4 regions of the Clostridioides sp. LIBA-7602 genome follow, and region 1 is predicted to be linked to each of the others. Evidence: riboswitches for the same ligand, from Rfam matches in the RefSeq annotation. Region 1 holds a riboswitch; each other region holds the start of a gene.
The links. Region 1 has a riboswitch for cobalamin ahead of ACTG45_RS02240 (energy-coupling factor ABC transporter permease). Riboswitches for the same ligand answer to the same signal wherever they lie in the genome.

Region 1 (4,338 bases):
GGGAATCATAAGGCACCTTTAAGGGGTCTAGGTTAAGGGTTATTATATATAAATCTATTTTTTTAAAATAGGTTTAGGGCTTAATTATTTGTTTGTATTAAGTTCTCTTTCTTTCCAGTACTTATACAAATCTTCTTCTTTCTTAAATAAAGGTAGATTCATATTTTTATGTATCTTTACTAACCATGGGGATTCTAAGCCAGCTTGTATAATGTTATTTTCATTTACAAATACGTCTTCTGCTTTTCCTTCATCAATTAAAATCCCCTTATCCAATACATATATGTAATCGCATATTTCATACATTAGATTCATATCATGACTGGATATTACTATTTTTATATTATCTTTATTCAATCCCTTTATTATATCTACAATAGACCTAGTACTTACTGGGTCTAAACCAGCTGTAGGCTCATCAAGCAATATAATTTCATTTTCCATTGCTATAACTGATGCTATTGCTACCCTTTTTTTCTGACCATAACTTAAAAAATGTACTGGTCTATCTATAAAATCTATTCCATTAACAGCTACTAGAGCTTTGTTTATTCTCTCTTTAATTGTTTTTTCATCTATACCAATATTTCTCATTGCAAATGCTATATCGTCGTATACTTTTGAATAGAAAATTTGTTTTTCTGGGTCTTGAAAGACAATACCCACATTTTTTCTAAGATTATACAAACTTTTTTTATCATATTTTAATTTTTCTTCTTTAAAAAGAATTTCTCCAGATGTAGGTTTTAATATACCCATTAAATTCATAAATAATGTTGATTTTCCTGAACCATTTGAACCTATTATACCTATAACATTTCCCTTTGAGAAATCCATATTAATGTTTAATAATGCATTAGCATTCTTTTCATATTGATAAGTTAAATTATTTATTTTAAACATCATTATCCCCTACTATGTGAAATTTACCATCATACAATTTTATGTCTAATGATATGCACATATCATCATACCTTGTCATAAGTCTTTTGTACAGCATACTTCCAAGAATTCCTAAGGATTTATATGAAGTTTTTAAATTTATGTACCCAAATCTTAGTTCTTGTGATTTATATATTTCTGAGAATTCCTCTAAAAATATGAATATAAACCTATATATTAACATTGATAATTCAACAAAAGTATCAGGCAAATGCATTTTTTTAAAGAAGAATATTAATTGATTAAAAGGTGTTGTAAGTATACAAAAATACACACAAGTCAAACAAGACATAGCTCTAAATAACACGTGAATAGACATGTCAATAGATGCTTTTGATATTCCTACATTGAAACTAAAAATTTTAAAACTGTATAATAAGTCTGCCTTATTAAAAGATATATTTACAAGAGTTATTCCTATACTAAGAAATAAAAAGTACATTGGTATTCTGAGTAATTTTAAATAATTCTTTAAATCTATTCCAGCCACACAAACAACTAAAATACTCATTAAAATCATAATTCCACTTAAAACAAATATATTTTTTATTACCATAGAAGCAATCAGAAAGATTACTCCTATGACTACTTTTTTATTTGGATTTACTTTACTTAATCTATTTGTATATGCATATTTATCAATTATAAGCATAATTAACTTCTCTTTCCTTTTTGAACACCTAATATGTATCCTATTACACCTGCACCTAATGCCGCTTGTGCAGAGAATAATAAACTTTCTATTTCTCCACTTGGTGGCTCATATGGACTACTAAACCATGGTTCATAATCTGGATTTATTTTAGTAATTTCACTTTCAGCTTCACCATCTGCTCCTCCATATTCAGCACCTGAGTTAACAAGTAATGGGAATATAATAAGAGCCACTACTAATAAAAGTAGTAATATATTAGTTTTCGTTTTTGTTTTAGCACTCATTAGCTTTAACTCCTTTATCATTATTTTCTAGTATGCTTTTTTCTCCATTTTCTGTAACTAAGTTATATACAATTACAGTAAGTATACCTTCTGCTATTGCTATTGGTATTTGAGTCATAAAGAAAATTCCTAAAAACTTAATTGCTGAAGCCATCACTCCACCTGATGGGTCTGGAAAAGCCAGTGCTAACTGTATCGAAGTTATCGTATATGTAGCCAAATCTCCTATTGCTGCTGCAAGAAATACTGGTATTGCATTATTTCCGTCTTTTTTCTTTAATGCTTTAAATATTAAGAATGATATAATTGGTCCTATAATAGCCATTGAAAAAGCATTAGCTCCTAAAGTAGTTATTCCTCCATGCGCTAATAGTAATGCTTGGAATATTAAAACTATAGTTCCAAGAACAAACATTACACTTGGTCCAAACATTATTGCTCCAAGACCTACTCCAGTAGGATGTGAACAACTTCCTGTTACTGAAGGTATTTTTAGTGCTGACAACACAAATACAAATGCTCCACATAGTGCTAATAATACTTTCTTTTTAGGGTCTTGCTTTACTATTTTTCCTATCGATTTTAGTCCTACTAAGAAAAATGGTATAAATATAACTCCCCATGCTATAGACCATTTTACTGGTAAGTACCCTTCCATTATGTGCATTGCATTTGATGTAACTGGAGTTAAAATGATTAACATAAGTGCAGCTATAACCCCTAATTTGATATTTTGTTTCATTTTACTATCCCCTCTCTCCCTTTTCTAATAATTAAAATATAAATAATACATGTCTGATTTATTTTAAAAATAAAAAAGCCTAACTCGATGGTTAGGCTTCTAATTTTTGACAATCCAAATACAAACACATAAAATAAACATATCTGTATAATTATTATAAGAAACTTTCTCCATCCCCGAAGAAATTACTTTAATATTTTAGGCAGGTCTCCTGACTTAGCTTCTTCCTACTCCTCTTCCTTCCCATGAAATATAAAAATATATCATCATAGTGGCTAACAAAAGTTTCGTCTGCATCACAGTAGCGGGGGCTGTAAAGGAATTTAACCTTTTTCCCTATTAATCTTGCTTGAAGAACCTATAATATTATATATTTAATTTTTAAATTATTCTTAAATCATTTTCTATATAAATCATTGTATACCTTTTCTGTGAAAATTTCTACATTTTTTACAGATTTTATTTGTTTTTATATTTTTATGTATATAAATTATTTTTTACAACTTTAATTAATTTCTAATTATCTTCTTCAAATACATTGAAACCACATCAGAAAATCTAGTTATATCTTTTGAATATATAAAATCATTTCCATATATTAATCTTTCAGCTTCAAGCTCTGATTCTTTCCCTGTAAATACTCCTAATACCAATATATTTTGTTTTCTAGCCTTTCTTACTTCATTTGCTGTATCTCTCAAACCAATTATACCTCTATAAGCTTTTTCTCCTCTTAAGGTTCTCTCACTATTTTTTCCTATCTTTACATCATTTGGTCTTCCATCACTAAGAACTATCAAAATTTTATTTTCTTCATCTCTATTTATTAGACCACTACATATGGATTTTATAGCTAAACCATCTCTATTATTACCCGCACAAAAGTATTCAAAGATATTTTCACTATTTTTTAAACTATCATCATAATCTTTAAATCTTTTTAATATTGTATAGTCTAAAAAACTAGAGAATCCCATAACTCTATTTGGTATACCAACTTCTGTTAGAGCATTTGCTATTATATAAGCCTGAATTGCTACATTTCCTTGATTTCTACTTTGAGAACCACTTGCATCCAATAATATATCAATAACATATTTCCCTTTTTCATTTTCTATATCTTTATAAAATATTTTATTATTATTACTTCTACCCACTCTCCAAGCTCTATTTGCTAATATAGTGCCACAATCAGAGTACACTCTAGTTTTAGCATTTTCTTCTATTAAAATTCTAGCTAAACTTTCTTTTAATCTTTTTATCTGCTGTCTATACATTCTAGCATGTTCTCTAAATTTTCCTAAATTATTTTCTTTTTGTCTTGTTACATATTTTAGTTGGAATACATTATTACACTCACTTCTAAGAACTCCATCCGTAAAGTGGATTCTACACCCTTCATGAACATTTCTACAGTTTTGTGTTTCAATCTTCTTAATTTCACCTTTACTCAAATAAGTTTTTCCATAATAATGTTCTATCTTTGAATATATTTTATTTGCAGTCTCTTCATCAACATATATAACTCTATCTGCTGAATTACTAGATTGAGAATCTTCAAAATCTCCCACTCCTTCTACAAGCATAGATGAAGATATAGAATCTATATCACTTTCAATAATATTTTCTTCTTCTTCACTATAAAGTTCTTCATACATAAAGTCAGCAAATGTATCAAAGTTTACTTCAACATCTTTTACATTATTTTCATCATA
Region 2 (4,338 bases), 670 kb from region 1:
ATACCTATAAAATTAAATGTAGGATTTGATGATGAATTTTATAAATCAATAGTATATTTTCCACTTGTAGGTTTTGTCATTGGCATATTAACCTACTTAGTAGGATGGATTTCTATACTATTATTTGAGCCATTTATAGCTTCTATAATAATAACTTTAGCTGGTGTTTTAATTACTGGAGGTCTCCATATAGATGGATTAGGAGATACATTTGATGCAATATACAGTTATAGAGATAAAGAAAAAATGCTTGAAATAATGAAAGATTCAAGATTGGGCACAAATTCACTTTTAGCAATTATGTTTGTACTTTTATTAAAGGTTGGATTCATATACAATATAATAAGTAATAACTCATTATGGATTATAATATTTATGCCAATGATTGCAAGATTAGGAGTAATGTTATTGACATATAAAACTGTGACACCAAGAGAAAAAGGAATGGGAAATTTATTTATAGGTAAATTGACTACAAGTATGTTAATGACAGCTATAATATACACATTTTTAATAGTTATTCTTATTACTAAATTTATATTATTATTACCTAATATAGTGTTGATTAAAATATTAGGTTCAGCTATAGTAGTTTTTATATTTATAATATTATTCAAAAAACATATTTATAAAAAGATTGATGGAGTAACAGGAGATATATTAGGTTGTGGAATAGAACTTTCAGAACTTTTATATTTGATTTATATATATTTGTTAATTTTTATGTTTTTTTAAAACTAAAAAGTGGTGATAATATGATAAGATTAATATTAATAAGACATGCATTGACAAATGATAATAAAAAAGGAAGATTATCAGGTCACATAAATAGTTGTATTAGTGAAGAAGGTAAATTGCAAATAAATAAAATTACTAAATATCTAAGTCATGAAAATATAGACAGAATTTACACGACGCCATCTTCACGTACTAAGGATACAATAGAAAAAATATCAAGATTAAAGTTAATAGAAATAGAAGAAAAAGAAACTCTAAGAGAAATTAGTTTTGGAGACTTTGAAGGAATAACTTTTGAGGAAATTAAAGTCAAATATCCCAAAGAATTCGAAAAAATGATAGAAGAAGGTAACAACTATAGATATCCAAGTGGAGAAAGTCTTATAGACTCTTATAAAAGAGTGGCAAAAGAGATTGATAATATAATTTTAGAAAATGATAGTCATTCAGATATAAAAACAATACTTATATGTTCTCATGCAGGAACAATAAGAAATATAATAACACATTTGATTTCTGGTAGTTATAAATATCATTGGAACTTTAAAATTGATAATGCGTCTATTACGGTTTTAGAAGTTAATAGTGGATTTACTGTAGTAGATAAAATGAATTTTACAGATTTTATATAATTTAATTGAAATTAAGTATTATAATATATGTCTGTAAGAATATCAATGAAAATAGAATATTAGATTAAAATTAGGTTCTTAATTATATGTTAAAAGGGAAAAAGGTTAGATGCCTTTGCAGCCCCCGCTACTGTGAAACCAACGAAACTATAAATACCACTGTCAATTTGATGGGAAGGTTATAGAAGTAGGATGAAGTTAAGCCAGGATACCTGCCTAATTTAATTTAAAACAAGAGGTCTTCGGGGTGAAAGATTTTTAATTAATACGTATAAAAGTCCTATCTTTAGAAGCATTAGGACTTTTTTTATTTGTCTTTTAGTAAATTTTAACAAGGAGGGGTTAGAAAGTGGGGAAAAAAATAATGCTACAAGGAACAGCATCGAATGTAGGTAAAAGTATCTTAGTAGCAGGGCTGTGTAGAATATTTAAACAAGATGGTTATACTGTTGCTCCTTTTAAATCTCAGAATATGGCTTTAAATTCTTTTATAACTAAAGAAGGATTAGAAATGGGAAGAGCACAAGTGTTTCAAGCAGAAGCGGCGAAAATAGAGCCAATAGCTGATATGAATCCAGTTTTATTAAAACCTTCTGGAAATAACAAAAGTCAAGTTATTGTAAGAGGGAAGGTTATAGGGGAAATGCCATCTTCTCAATATCATGATTATAAACTGGAATTGGTAGATGTATTGAAGGATACCTTTGATAGTTTAAATTCAATCTATGATATTGTGGTTATGGAAGGTGCAGGTAGTAATGCAGAGATAAATTTAAAAGATAGAGATATCTCTAATATGGGTATGGCAGAAATAGCGGATGCACCTGTAATAATAGTTGGAGATATTGATAGAGGTGGAGTATTTGCATCACTGGTAGGAACAATGCTTTTATTAAGTGAAGATGAGAAAAAAAGAGTAAAAGGAGTAATAATTAATAAATTTAGAGGCAAAAAAGAGCTTTTACAAGATGGAGTAAAGATGTTAGAGGACATCATAAAAGTACCAGTTATAGGTGTAGTTCCTTATACAGATATAAAAATAGAAGATGAAGATAGTGTGACTACTAGATTCAAGAAAAAAATGAATAAAAGCGATATACACATAGAAATAATTAGAACTCCACATATGTCTAACTTTACAGACTTCAATATATTTGAGACGCAAGAAGATGTAAGTATTAGGTATGTAGATTATGGGGAATCTTTAGGAAATCCCGATATGGTAATAATACCTGGAACTAAAAGTACTATAGATGATTTAACATATATAAGAAAAAGTGGTCTTGAGTCACAAATTAAAAATTTATATAGTCAGGGTAAATTGATATTTGGTATATGTGGTGGATATCAAATGCTAGGTAAAAAATTAAAAGACCCTTACCATGTTGAAAGTGAAATTGAAGAAGTTGATGGTATAGGTCTCTTAGATACAGAAACAATATTTGAGAAAGAAAAAACTACAACACAGGTAGAAGCTACTATTGTTGAATGTACTGGTGAATATATGAATGGCCTTAAAGGTAAGAAAGTCAAAGGTTATGAAATCCATATGGGTATTACAAATCGAGGTAATGGTGTAAGAAGCTTGGACCTGATAACAAAAAAACTGGATGAAGAAGTGAATTATACTGAAGGAAGCATAAATAAAGATGGGAATGTAATCGGAACTTATCTTCATGGAATTTTCGATGAAATAAGTTTTACAAGGAAAATTTTAAATAATATAAGAATGAAAAAAGGTCTACAAGAATTAGAAAGCAAGGTAAACTCTTTTGATGAATTTAAAGATAAAGAATATGATAAATTGGCTGATTTTTTGAGAGAGCATTTAGATATAGAAAAAATATATGAGATTATGAAATAATAATGATTCTGTATTTATAATTTAGGTAGGAGGTGTATTATGAAAAAAATTTTAATTGCAGGTACTAGTAGTGGAGTAGGTAAGACGACAATATCATTAGGGATAATGCAAGCTTTAGTCAAGAGAAATATGAAAGTACAGCCATATAAAGTAGGGCCAGATTATATAGACCCTTCATACCACACTTTTATAACTGGAAGACATTCCAGAAATCTAGATTCTTATATGTTAGATGACGAAAAAATAAAGTATATAGTAAATAAGTCCTCAAAGGATGCAGAGATTTCAGTAATAGAAGGTGTTATGGGGTTGTATGATGGTTTTGGAATAGATTTAGATAACTGTACAAGTTCACATACTTCGAAAGTGTTAAAATCACCTGTTATATTAGTTATAAATGGAAAATCTATGGCAGCATCTAGTGCTGCTATGGTACTAGGATATAAGGAATTAGATAAAGATGTAAATATAAAAGGTGTCATAGTAAATAATGTTAAGACTAATAGCCATTATCAAATAATTAAGAGTTCTATAGAGAAATATTGTAATGTTGAAGTATTGGGATATTTTCCTCCAAATAATAAATTTTCTTTAGAATCTAGACATTTAGGATTGGTTCCTAGTGTAGAGATGAAATCTCTAAGAGAAAAATTTTATACTTTAGCTGATGAAATTGAAAGTTATATAGATATTGATAGAATAATCGAAATCTCGGAAAGTGATGAGTTTGAGAGTGATTTCGATTTTCAAACTTTGATAGAAAATAATGGAATAAAAAAGCATGTTAATAATAAATCAATAGCTATAGCATATGATAAGGCATTCAATTTTTATTATAGAGAAAATATAGAGCTTTTAGAAGAACTTGGATTAGAAGTAAATTATTTTAGTCCTCTTGAAGATACATCAGTGCCAACTTCAGATTATATTTATATTGGAGGAGGTTTTCCAGAAATATTTGGAAAAGAACTAGAAGCAAATGAGTCAATGAGAACCTCTATATTAGAAGCACATAATAACAATATACCTATTTATGCAGAATGTGGAGGACTGATGTACCTAGGTGAGAAACTATTGAATCAAGAAGAACAAGAATTTAATATG
Region 3 (4,338 bases), 1.2 Mb from region 1:
CCTGTAATAAAGATAACTGGAAACAAAATAACTTTTGCAAATATGGAAGACAATATGGATTTTGATGCTAGCCCAGTTATATATGGTCCACAAACAATGGAAGAATTAACAGATGATTTATTAAATATGATTGTAGATGTAGCAAATGGAAAACAATCAAAGGCTGAGTCTCTTGGATATACTGAAATGGCAATAGCTAGAGTATGTAACTATGTATAAGATTTAATTAAAAAACGAATACATAGAATTTTAATAAAGGGTGAGATTATGAAGTTTGTCAGTTTTACTGAAGGAAAAAATGAATGTAAAAGAATAGGAGTTTTTTCTAAAGATGAATTATTTATTATAGATATTAATTCCTTAAATCTTAGCAAATCTTTTAAGAACTTAAATGATTTAATTCAAAATATATCTCAAGACGATATCATTAGACTGAAAAGTACTATAAAGGAAGATATATTCCATAATTATGATGTTTTTAAAAGAGAAGAATGTATTATACATGTTCCTATAGAAAAACCTATACACGATATTTTATGTGTGGGAGTGAACTATAAAGACCATCTTGAAGAAACTCAAACTCACTTTGATGATAGTTTTGAAAAACCACAAAAAACAGTCTATTTTACAAAACGTGTTACAAAAGCTATAGGCCCAGAAGATAAGATAGATGGTCATTTTGATATAAATAGTCAATTAGACTATGAAGTTGAACTTGGAGTAGTAATAGGTAAAACAGGTGTTAATATTAAAAAAGAAGAGGTCGAAGATTATATCTTTGGATACACTGTTATAAATGATATTTCTGCTAGAAAGTTACAAAAAGAGCATGTTCAATGGTTTAGAGGAAAGGGATTAGATACATTTACATCTTTAGGGCCATGTATCGTACATAAAAGTGCAATTTCTTTTCCTGTAAAACTTAAGGTATGCAGTAGAGTAAATGGTGAAGAAAGACAAAATTCTAATACAAGGTTATTCATATCAGACATTTCAGACATAGTTTCAGAACTTTCAAAAGGTATGACTTTAGAGGCTGGAGATATTATAGCTACTGGTACACCTTCTGGAGTTGGTATGGGTTTTTCACCTCCTCGATATATGAGTAGTGGAGATGTAATTGAATGTGAGGTTGAAAGTATTGGAATTTTAAGAAATTACATTAAGTAAATGTTTTAATATAGGTAATGTTAAGGCAGAACCTGAATGTATTAAATGAACATATTAAAATAAATTTTAGGAGTTTAAATTATGAAAGCAGAATTTTTGACACCAGTGGTTACAATATTTGATGAAGAAGGAAATTTAGATAAAGAAGGAAATAAGAAAGTCTATGACCATCTTATAGATGGAGGAGTAGATGGCCTAGTTGTAATGGGAAGTACTGGAGAGTTCTTTAATATGTCTATGGATATGCAAAAAGAACTTATAGATTTAGTAATTAATCATGTTAATAAGAGAGTAAAAGTGTTTATAGGTACAAGCCGTATGAGTATAAAAGAGTCTATAGAGCTTTCAAATTATGCACATAATAGTGGAGCAGATGGAGTTATGATAATAAGCCCTTATTATTTCTCTCTTGATGATGACAGTATTGAGTTGTTTTATAGCGAAATAGCTAAAAATACAGAAGCTGAAATATATCTATATAATTATCCAGATAGAACTGGTTATGATTTGAGTCCAGAACTTACATTAAGACTTGTAAGAAAGCATAAAAATATAGTTGGTTATAAGGATACAGTAACTTTGATGGGACACACTAGAGATTTAATAAATACTATGAAAGCAGAGTTTCCAGATTTTAAGATATATAGTGGTTATGATGAAAACTTTATACATAATCTAATGTCTGGAGGAGCAGGTTGTATAGGAGGTCTATCAAATTTAATTCCAGAAGTTTGTTCAAAATGGGCAGAAGCTTATAATAATAGAGATATGGATAAGGTTATAGAAATTCAAAAATATATAAATAAAGCTATGGATTTTTATTTAATAACAAACCCATTTATACCAGCAATGAAAAAAGCAATGAATATTAGAGGCTTACAAGTGAGTGATTACATGACTGCACCTTTTATAAAGCCAAATGAAAATCAAGTATATGAGATTAAAAAATTAATGAATGAATTAAATATATGTTAACTGGTTAATTAGATATATAGTAAAAAACGAAGAGTGTTTTAAACTGATTTTTATAGTCATTTTAAGCACTCTTTTTTTTATATGTTAAATCAACCTTGCAAAGTGGTCAACAATAAACTACAATTATGTTAATAAAAATTAAATAAAATGATACTAGGGTACTTATTAGTTTAATAGGGAAAGTGATGTAAATTCACTACAGCCCCCGCTACTGTATACGGATACGAAATCAAAATCCACTGAGATGTGTAATAGATTTTGGGAAGGATGATAGAGGAAAAGCCGTGAGTCAGGAGACCTGCCCAGTATTACATAGGTTCAGTTTAGGGTGGAAATTGTAATTTATAATAAAATGAAATATCAATTCATTTTTTGTAAAATTGATATATAAACTTCTCCTTTCTAAATTAGGAGAAGTTTTTTATTTTATTAAAAGGTTATAATTATTAAAGATGACTTTAATATAGTTCTAATGAGATATATTTTAAAAGTATATGTTATTAGAATTTTTAACCACTTATAAAAAATAAAATATTGGAGTGAAAGAGATGAAATTTAAAGTAAATGTTTTAAAGCAATTTTTTCTAAGTATTATGATAGTTCTTTTAGTAGGAGGTCTTATAGGATGTAGTAAAAATGATAAAGAGAATGCACAAGTTAGTAGTGGTAAGAAGTTAGAATTAAAATATGCAAGTGGGTTTAGTGTTGAAGACTTAGAGGATGGAATTAAAAAAGTAACTGATGGAGATAAAAGAGAACTAATTTTAATTCCTAAAAAAATTGAAGTTCCTGAAAAGTATAAAAATGCTAATATAGTTAGAACACCTGTAGATAATGTCTTAATAGCATCTACAACACAAGCCTGTTCTCTAAGAACAATAGGTGAGCTAGATAGCATAAAAGCAGTAACAACAGAGGAACAGTATTGGACTATCAAAGAAATTAAAGATTTGATGAAGGACGGAAAGATACATTATGTTGGTTCAAACTTAGCACCAGATTATGAAAAAATAGTAGACTTAAACCCTGATTTAACTATAGTTAGTAGTGGTTTATCAGAAGCTGATACAAAATTTATTGATAAACTAAAAGAATTAGGACTTAACTATGTTGTAGATAATGAATATAAAGAGCAAAATCCATTTGGAAGAATGGAATGGACAAGCTTAATAGCTGCATTTTATGATAAAGAAGATATAGCCACTAGTGAATTAAATAAGACAGTACAAAAGATAGAAGAAGTAAGTAAAAAAATAAAAAACAAAGACAAGCCTAAGGTAGTATGGGCATCTGTATATGAAGGAAATGCTTATGTAGCACCTAAAGATTCATATGTAGATAATATGATAAGAATGGCTGGTGGAATAAATGCATGTGCTTCAATGGATTCAAATGAAGGAAGAGTGAGTATTGAACAACTACATGAAGTTGCAAAGGATGCAGATATATTTGTATACTCATCAAGCTCAGATTATGCACCAAACTTAGAGTCTATAAAATCTAGTGCACCTGTATTGGCTGATTTGAATGTTGTAAAAAATGGTAACTTGTGGGTATTTGCTCCAGATTATTATCAATCAGTAGATAAGACTGATGAATTAATAGTAGATTTAGTTGAGATGTTTCATCCAGGTACTACAGGTGAAAAAATTAAACATTATATAAATTATGATAAATAATATATAATACGACACTAAAAGATGAGTTTTATGGATTTTAGTTAATATAGATTTGTTAAGAGGGGTATATAAATGGATTTTATCAATAAAATGAGAATAAAGAATACTACAATATTTATAGGACTAATTATAGGCATGATACTTACTTTTTTAGTGTGTGTAGCATTTGGCTCTGTAAAAATTGAGTTTAAAGAAATAATAGATGTTGTATTAAGAGGTATGGATAATACAGAACACTATAAAATAATATACAACATAAGGATTCCAAGAGTACTTGCAACTATGGTGGGTGGAGCTTGTTTAGCAGTATCAGGAATTTTACTACAGATATTTTTTAAGAATCCAATAGTTGAACCATATATATTAGGTGTATCTTCAGGTTCTACTTTATCAGTAGCACTTATGATTTTGGGTGGATATACATTAGGATTTGAAAATATAACTTCAATGAGTATATTTGTGGCAGCATTTATAGGAGCTTTGATTGTAATGTCTGTAGTCATTTTATTTGCAA
Region 4 (4,338 bases), 1.1 Mb from region 1:
TGGATACAAGGTTTAAAATTCCCAATCCTAGTACTGATTTTCCACTACCAGTTTCTCCAATAATTCCTGTAATTTTACCACTTTGAAAAGTTACAGATACTTCGTCTACAGCTCTCACTTTTCCTTCTTTAGTATTAAAATAAATTTTTAAATCTTTTATATTTATATCTCTGCTCATATTTTTGATTCCTTCTAAAGATATTGACTTAAAGAGTTGATTTTTTCATCAAACATATCCCTTAGCGCATCACCAACTAAATTTATACTACAACACAATAATAATATGCTAAAGCCTGGTGCCAGCAACAAATTAGGATAACTTCTAAAATGTGTTTTAGCATCATTTATCATAACTCCCCAATCTGCCTGTGGAGGTTGTATCCCTAATCCTAAAAAACTTAGCGATGCCATAGAAAGTACACTCTTCCCTATTCTTATTGTAAATAGTACTATAAATGGAGCAAATATGTTTGGAATTATATAATGAAAAATTATATGAAGATGGCTGGCACCTAATGCTCTTGCACCTTCAACATATTTTTCCTCTTTTACCTTTAGTACCTCTCCTCTAACTACTCTTGAAAACCCAGCCCAAGAAGTAAATACTATTGCTATTAATAAACTTTTTATTCCTGGACCAAGAACTCCAGCAAGAGCAATCATAAAGCTAAGACTTGGAAGACCTTGAAATATATTTACAATCGACTGAATTATCATATCTACTATACCACCACAATACCCTGCTACTATACCTACAAAACTTCCAAATATCATTGTTAATAAGGTTGCTACAAATGCTAAAGATATAGACACTCTAGCTCCATACAATATCCTACTTAAAATATCCCTTCCTAGAGTATCAGTCCCAAGTATATGCTCTCTAGATATTCCCATTAACCTATCAGCCATTTGCACCTTATTAGGGTCATATGGAGCTAATTTAGGTGCAAAAAAAGCAAAAAGTATCATAATTATTAACACTAAAAAAGCTACTTTATGTATAAATAACATTCCTTTAAATTTCTCCATATCATTTACCCCCTATCCTTATTTTAGGATTAAGAAATAGATAACATATATCCACAACTAAACTAAATAATACAAATATAATTCCTGTAAATAGTACGTATCCCTGTACAACTGGATAGTCTCTACTCATTATTCCTTGTATTACATAGCTTCCCATACCTGGAATACTAAAAATAACCTCAACTACTGTAGAACCTCCTAAAATTGCACCAAAATAGTTTCCTAAAACGGTTACAATAGGCATTAAAGAATTTAAAAAAGCATATTTAAAAGTAATTATCCTATTTGGCAATCCTTTAGATTTTGCTACTGTTATATAGTTTTGTCCCATACTTTCTATTAAAGTTGCTCTATTTAACCTAACTACAGTTCCTATTGTACCAGCTGCTAAAACAAATCCAGGCATTATTAAGTGTTTAATTGTTCCATACCCACTCGTAGGTAGCCACCTAAGAGTTTCACAAAATATACCTAGCATGATAATTGCTAACCAAAATCCTGGGATAGAAGTCAGAAATAATGATACAAAAGTACCAATCTTATCTATAGCTGAATCCTTTTTAAGAGCCATGATTATAGCTAATGGTATAGATAATACTATAACAAAAAACATAGCCATTAAAGATAAAGAGAAGGTTATTGGCAACCTTCTCAATATATCTTCTGTGATAGATGTCTTTTTGATATAGGAAAGTCCTAAATCTCCAGTTATAGCTTTTTTAGTCCAATTAATATATTGAACTACAATACTATCATTTAATCCTAACTCTTCTCTAACTATTTCTATTTCTTCTTCTGTAGGAGCAGAAACACCATCCATGCTTAAATATTCAACTGCTGGGTCACCAGGAGCTATAATACCCAATATAAATGCTAGAAATGTTATTCCTACCAAAATAGGAATAGTCATCAATATTCTTTTAATTAAATATTTAAATGAATTTTTCACTACTCACTCCACTCCATATTTACTAATGTAGTTCCATATAATGTCGGCTTGTACCCAGCTATTTTTTTATTATAGGCAATTAAGTTAACATCTTCAAATAATGGTATAGCTGATGGATGTTCTGCTGATATATCTTGAAGTTCATCATATATTTTACTTCTTTCATCTAAATTCATTGTTTTTTCTAATTTAGCTATTAACTCATCTGCTCTTTCGTTCTTATAACCTAACGAATAAGCTATATTACTTGACCCTGTACTTCTCATATAACTATCAAATATAGAAAATGGTTCTGCATTTGGAAGCCCTTGTGTGTGAAGTGCTATATCATAATTTCCTGTTTTTTGTGCTTCCTTAAAAGCAGCTCCATCAAGTATAGTTATTTTAGAATTTAATCCAACTTCACTTAATACAGATTGTATATATTCAGCAACAGTTTTATATGGGTAACGGTCTACACCATAAGATGGAATTATAAACTCTAGCTCCTTTATTTCCCCATTTAGTTCGTCCTTTATTATTTTCTTTGCTTTTTCTGCATCATAAACAGGTTTAATTTCCTTACCAAAAGGAGAACCTTGATTCAATATATTCATAGTTGGAGTTCCGTATCCTCCATAAAATTTATCTACTATGGTTTCTCTATCTACCAGCAAACTTAAAGCTTCTTTTATTTTCACATTATTAAACGGTGCTCTAGTACCATTTGTTGATATAAATTGAGTTATTGTTGATGGAGACGATTTAATCTCAAAGTTTTCATCCTTTACTAGTTCACTAGCTAACTCTGGAGTAATTGCCCCTAAATCCATAACACCCATAATTTCTTCTGATTTAAGTGCTGTGTAACGAGTTTGAGCATCTTTAATTACGTTTACTCTTACATTTTTAATTTTACTTTTTTCTCCATAATAATCTTGATTTCTCTCTAACAAAACATATTGTTCTTTTTCTCTTTCTTTTATTTTAAATGGCCCAGTTCCTTGTGCATATTTAGTAAAATCTCCAGTTTGTACATCAAAACACTCTGGACTATACATAGCACTTCCAAACCTAGCCATATTATATATTAAAGTTGATATCGGTTTACTAAAAGTAAGTTTAACTTCATAGTCTGAAACTTTACTCACATCTTGTAAATTAGGATATGTTTTTTCTATATCAAATGAATAAAAAGGCGAAGATTTAGTTTTCATACTCATATAACGCTCAAAGTTTTTTACTACTGAATCTGCATTTAATTCTACTCCATCATGGAATTTTACACCTTTCTTTATTGTAAATGTCCATTCTTTATAATCATCTGAATTTGACCACTTCTCTGCAAGCTCAGCTTTTGGTTTTCCGTCATCGCTTAACCCTATTAATGGCTCCCAGACATAAAGTATTGAACTTGTGTAATACGCATCTTGCTCTCCTGGAGCCAAATCCCTAGCTGCTGCTAAAACTACTTCCTTTTCATTATTCATCTTGCTAACATCATTATTTTCTTTTGGTTTGCCACATCCAACTAATAAGGACAACATTAACACAACTGTTAAAACTATACTAATCAGCTTCCCATTTAAATTCTTCCTCATGATATACTTCCCCCTTATTTATAAATATGAGCATTAAAAAAGTTATAGCAAATAATGCTATAACATCCCATTTTAATATGTATACTTTAGTTTCCAAATTCAATATACAAAATAATAAATTTAGTTGCTCCCCCCTAAACTTATTTACTAATATTTAATGTAGGTATCTGACTTACATTTTATACCTCAACCTTACCAAGTAACCTATAGTAGATATGAGGAATTTATTCATGCTTACAGTGATGGGTTCGTGTTGGACTTTCACCAACTTCCCTACTCTTTAAATATGTTTATTCAATTATTAACTTAATTGTATGCAATCTTATATGGATTGTCAACTTAAATCAAAATATATCACTATTTGTAAAGTAAATCCCCTCCAAAAAACGATATACACTATTGTACTTACAATTAACTCTATAATTTTAAATTTGTTTAAATTTGTTAATTATGGTATTTTATTTTATGAGGTGATTTAGTTGAAAAAAACAATAAAAGTTGTTGCTGCAATTATAGAAAATAAGGATAATGAAATTCTATGCGCTCTTAGAGCCCCAAATATGTCTCTACCAAATCACTGGGAATTTCCAGGTGGAAAGGTTAAAGAAGGGGAATCTTTATTTGATGCAATAGAAAGAGAAATACAAGAAGAATTAAGTTGTAAAGTAAAAGCAGATATTATATTTGCTGAAAACACTCATGAATATGAAAAAATTATAGTAAACTTAATTGGTATAAAATGTTCATTAATAGAAAGGTTTCTTACTCCTAATGAACATT

Region 2: it holds a riboswitch for cobalamin, as region 1 does, so the genes downstream of both, ACTG45_RS18500 (cobyric acid synthase) here and ACTG45_RS02240 (energy-coupling factor ABC transporter permease) in region 1, are expected to answer to the same signal.
Region 3: it holds a riboswitch for cobalamin, as region 1 does, so the genes downstream of both, ACTG45_RS16390 (ABC transporter substrate-binding protein) here and ACTG45_RS02240 (energy-coupling factor ABC transporter permease) in region 1, are expected to answer to the same signal.
Region 4: it holds a riboswitch for cobalamin, as region 1 does, so the genes downstream of both, ACTG45_RS16825 (ABC transporter substrate-binding protein) here and ACTG45_RS02240 (energy-coupling factor ABC transporter permease) in region 1, are expected to answer to the same signal.

The regions. Positions count from the first base shown of each region.
Region 1 is NZ_CP196991.1:395,445-399,782, reverse strand. It holds gene ACTG45_RS02255 (energy-coupling factor ABC transporter ATP-binding protein) at 85-903, opposite strand; gene cbiQ (cobalt ECF transporter T component CbiQ) at 896-1,594, opposite strand; gene ACTG45_RS02245 (energy-coupling factor ABC transporter substrate-binding protein) at 1,597-1,881, opposite strand; gene ACTG45_RS02240 (energy-coupling factor ABC transporter permease) at 1,871-2,623, opposite strand; cobalamin riboswitch at 2,808-3,000, opposite strand; gene ACTG45_RS02235 (vWA domain-containing protein) at 3,133-4,338, opposite strand, start outside.
Region 2 is NZ_CP196991.1:3,993,018-3,997,355, reverse strand. It holds gene cobS (adenosylcobinamide-GDP ribazoletransferase) at 1-735, shown strand, start outside; gene ACTG45_RS18505 (histidine phosphatase family protein) at 756-1,370, shown strand; cobalamin riboswitch at 1,426-1,604, shown strand; gene ACTG45_RS18500 (cobyric acid synthase) at 1,720-3,234, shown strand; gene ACTG45_RS18495 (cobyrinic acid a,c-diamide synthase CobB) at 3,274-4,338, shown strand, end outside.
Region 3 is NZ_CP196991.1:3,500,900-3,505,237, reverse strand. It holds gene ACTG45_RS16405 (UxaA family hydrolase) at 1-219, shown strand, start outside; gene ACTG45_RS16400 (fumarylacetoacetate hydrolase family protein) at 268-1,170, shown strand; gene ACTG45_RS16395 (dihydrodipicolinate synthase family protein) at 1,252-2,145, shown strand; cobalamin riboswitch at 2,284-2,465, shown strand; gene ACTG45_RS16390 (ABC transporter substrate-binding protein) at 2,694-3,824, shown strand; gene ACTG45_RS16385 (FecCD family ABC transporter permease) at 3,897-4,338, shown strand, end outside.
Region 4 is NZ_CP196991.1:3,599,353-3,603,690, forward strand. It holds gene ACTG45_RS16810 (ABC transporter ATP-binding protein) at 1-178, opposite strand, end outside; gene ACTG45_RS16815 (ABC transporter permease) at 193-1,029, opposite strand; gene ACTG45_RS16820 (ABC transporter permease) at 1,031-1,978, opposite strand; gene ACTG45_RS16825 (ABC transporter substrate-binding protein) at 1,978-3,558, opposite strand; cobalamin riboswitch at 3,706-3,871, opposite strand; gene ACTG45_RS16830 ((deoxy)nucleoside triphosphate pyrophosphohydrolase) at 4,038-4,338, shown strand, end outside.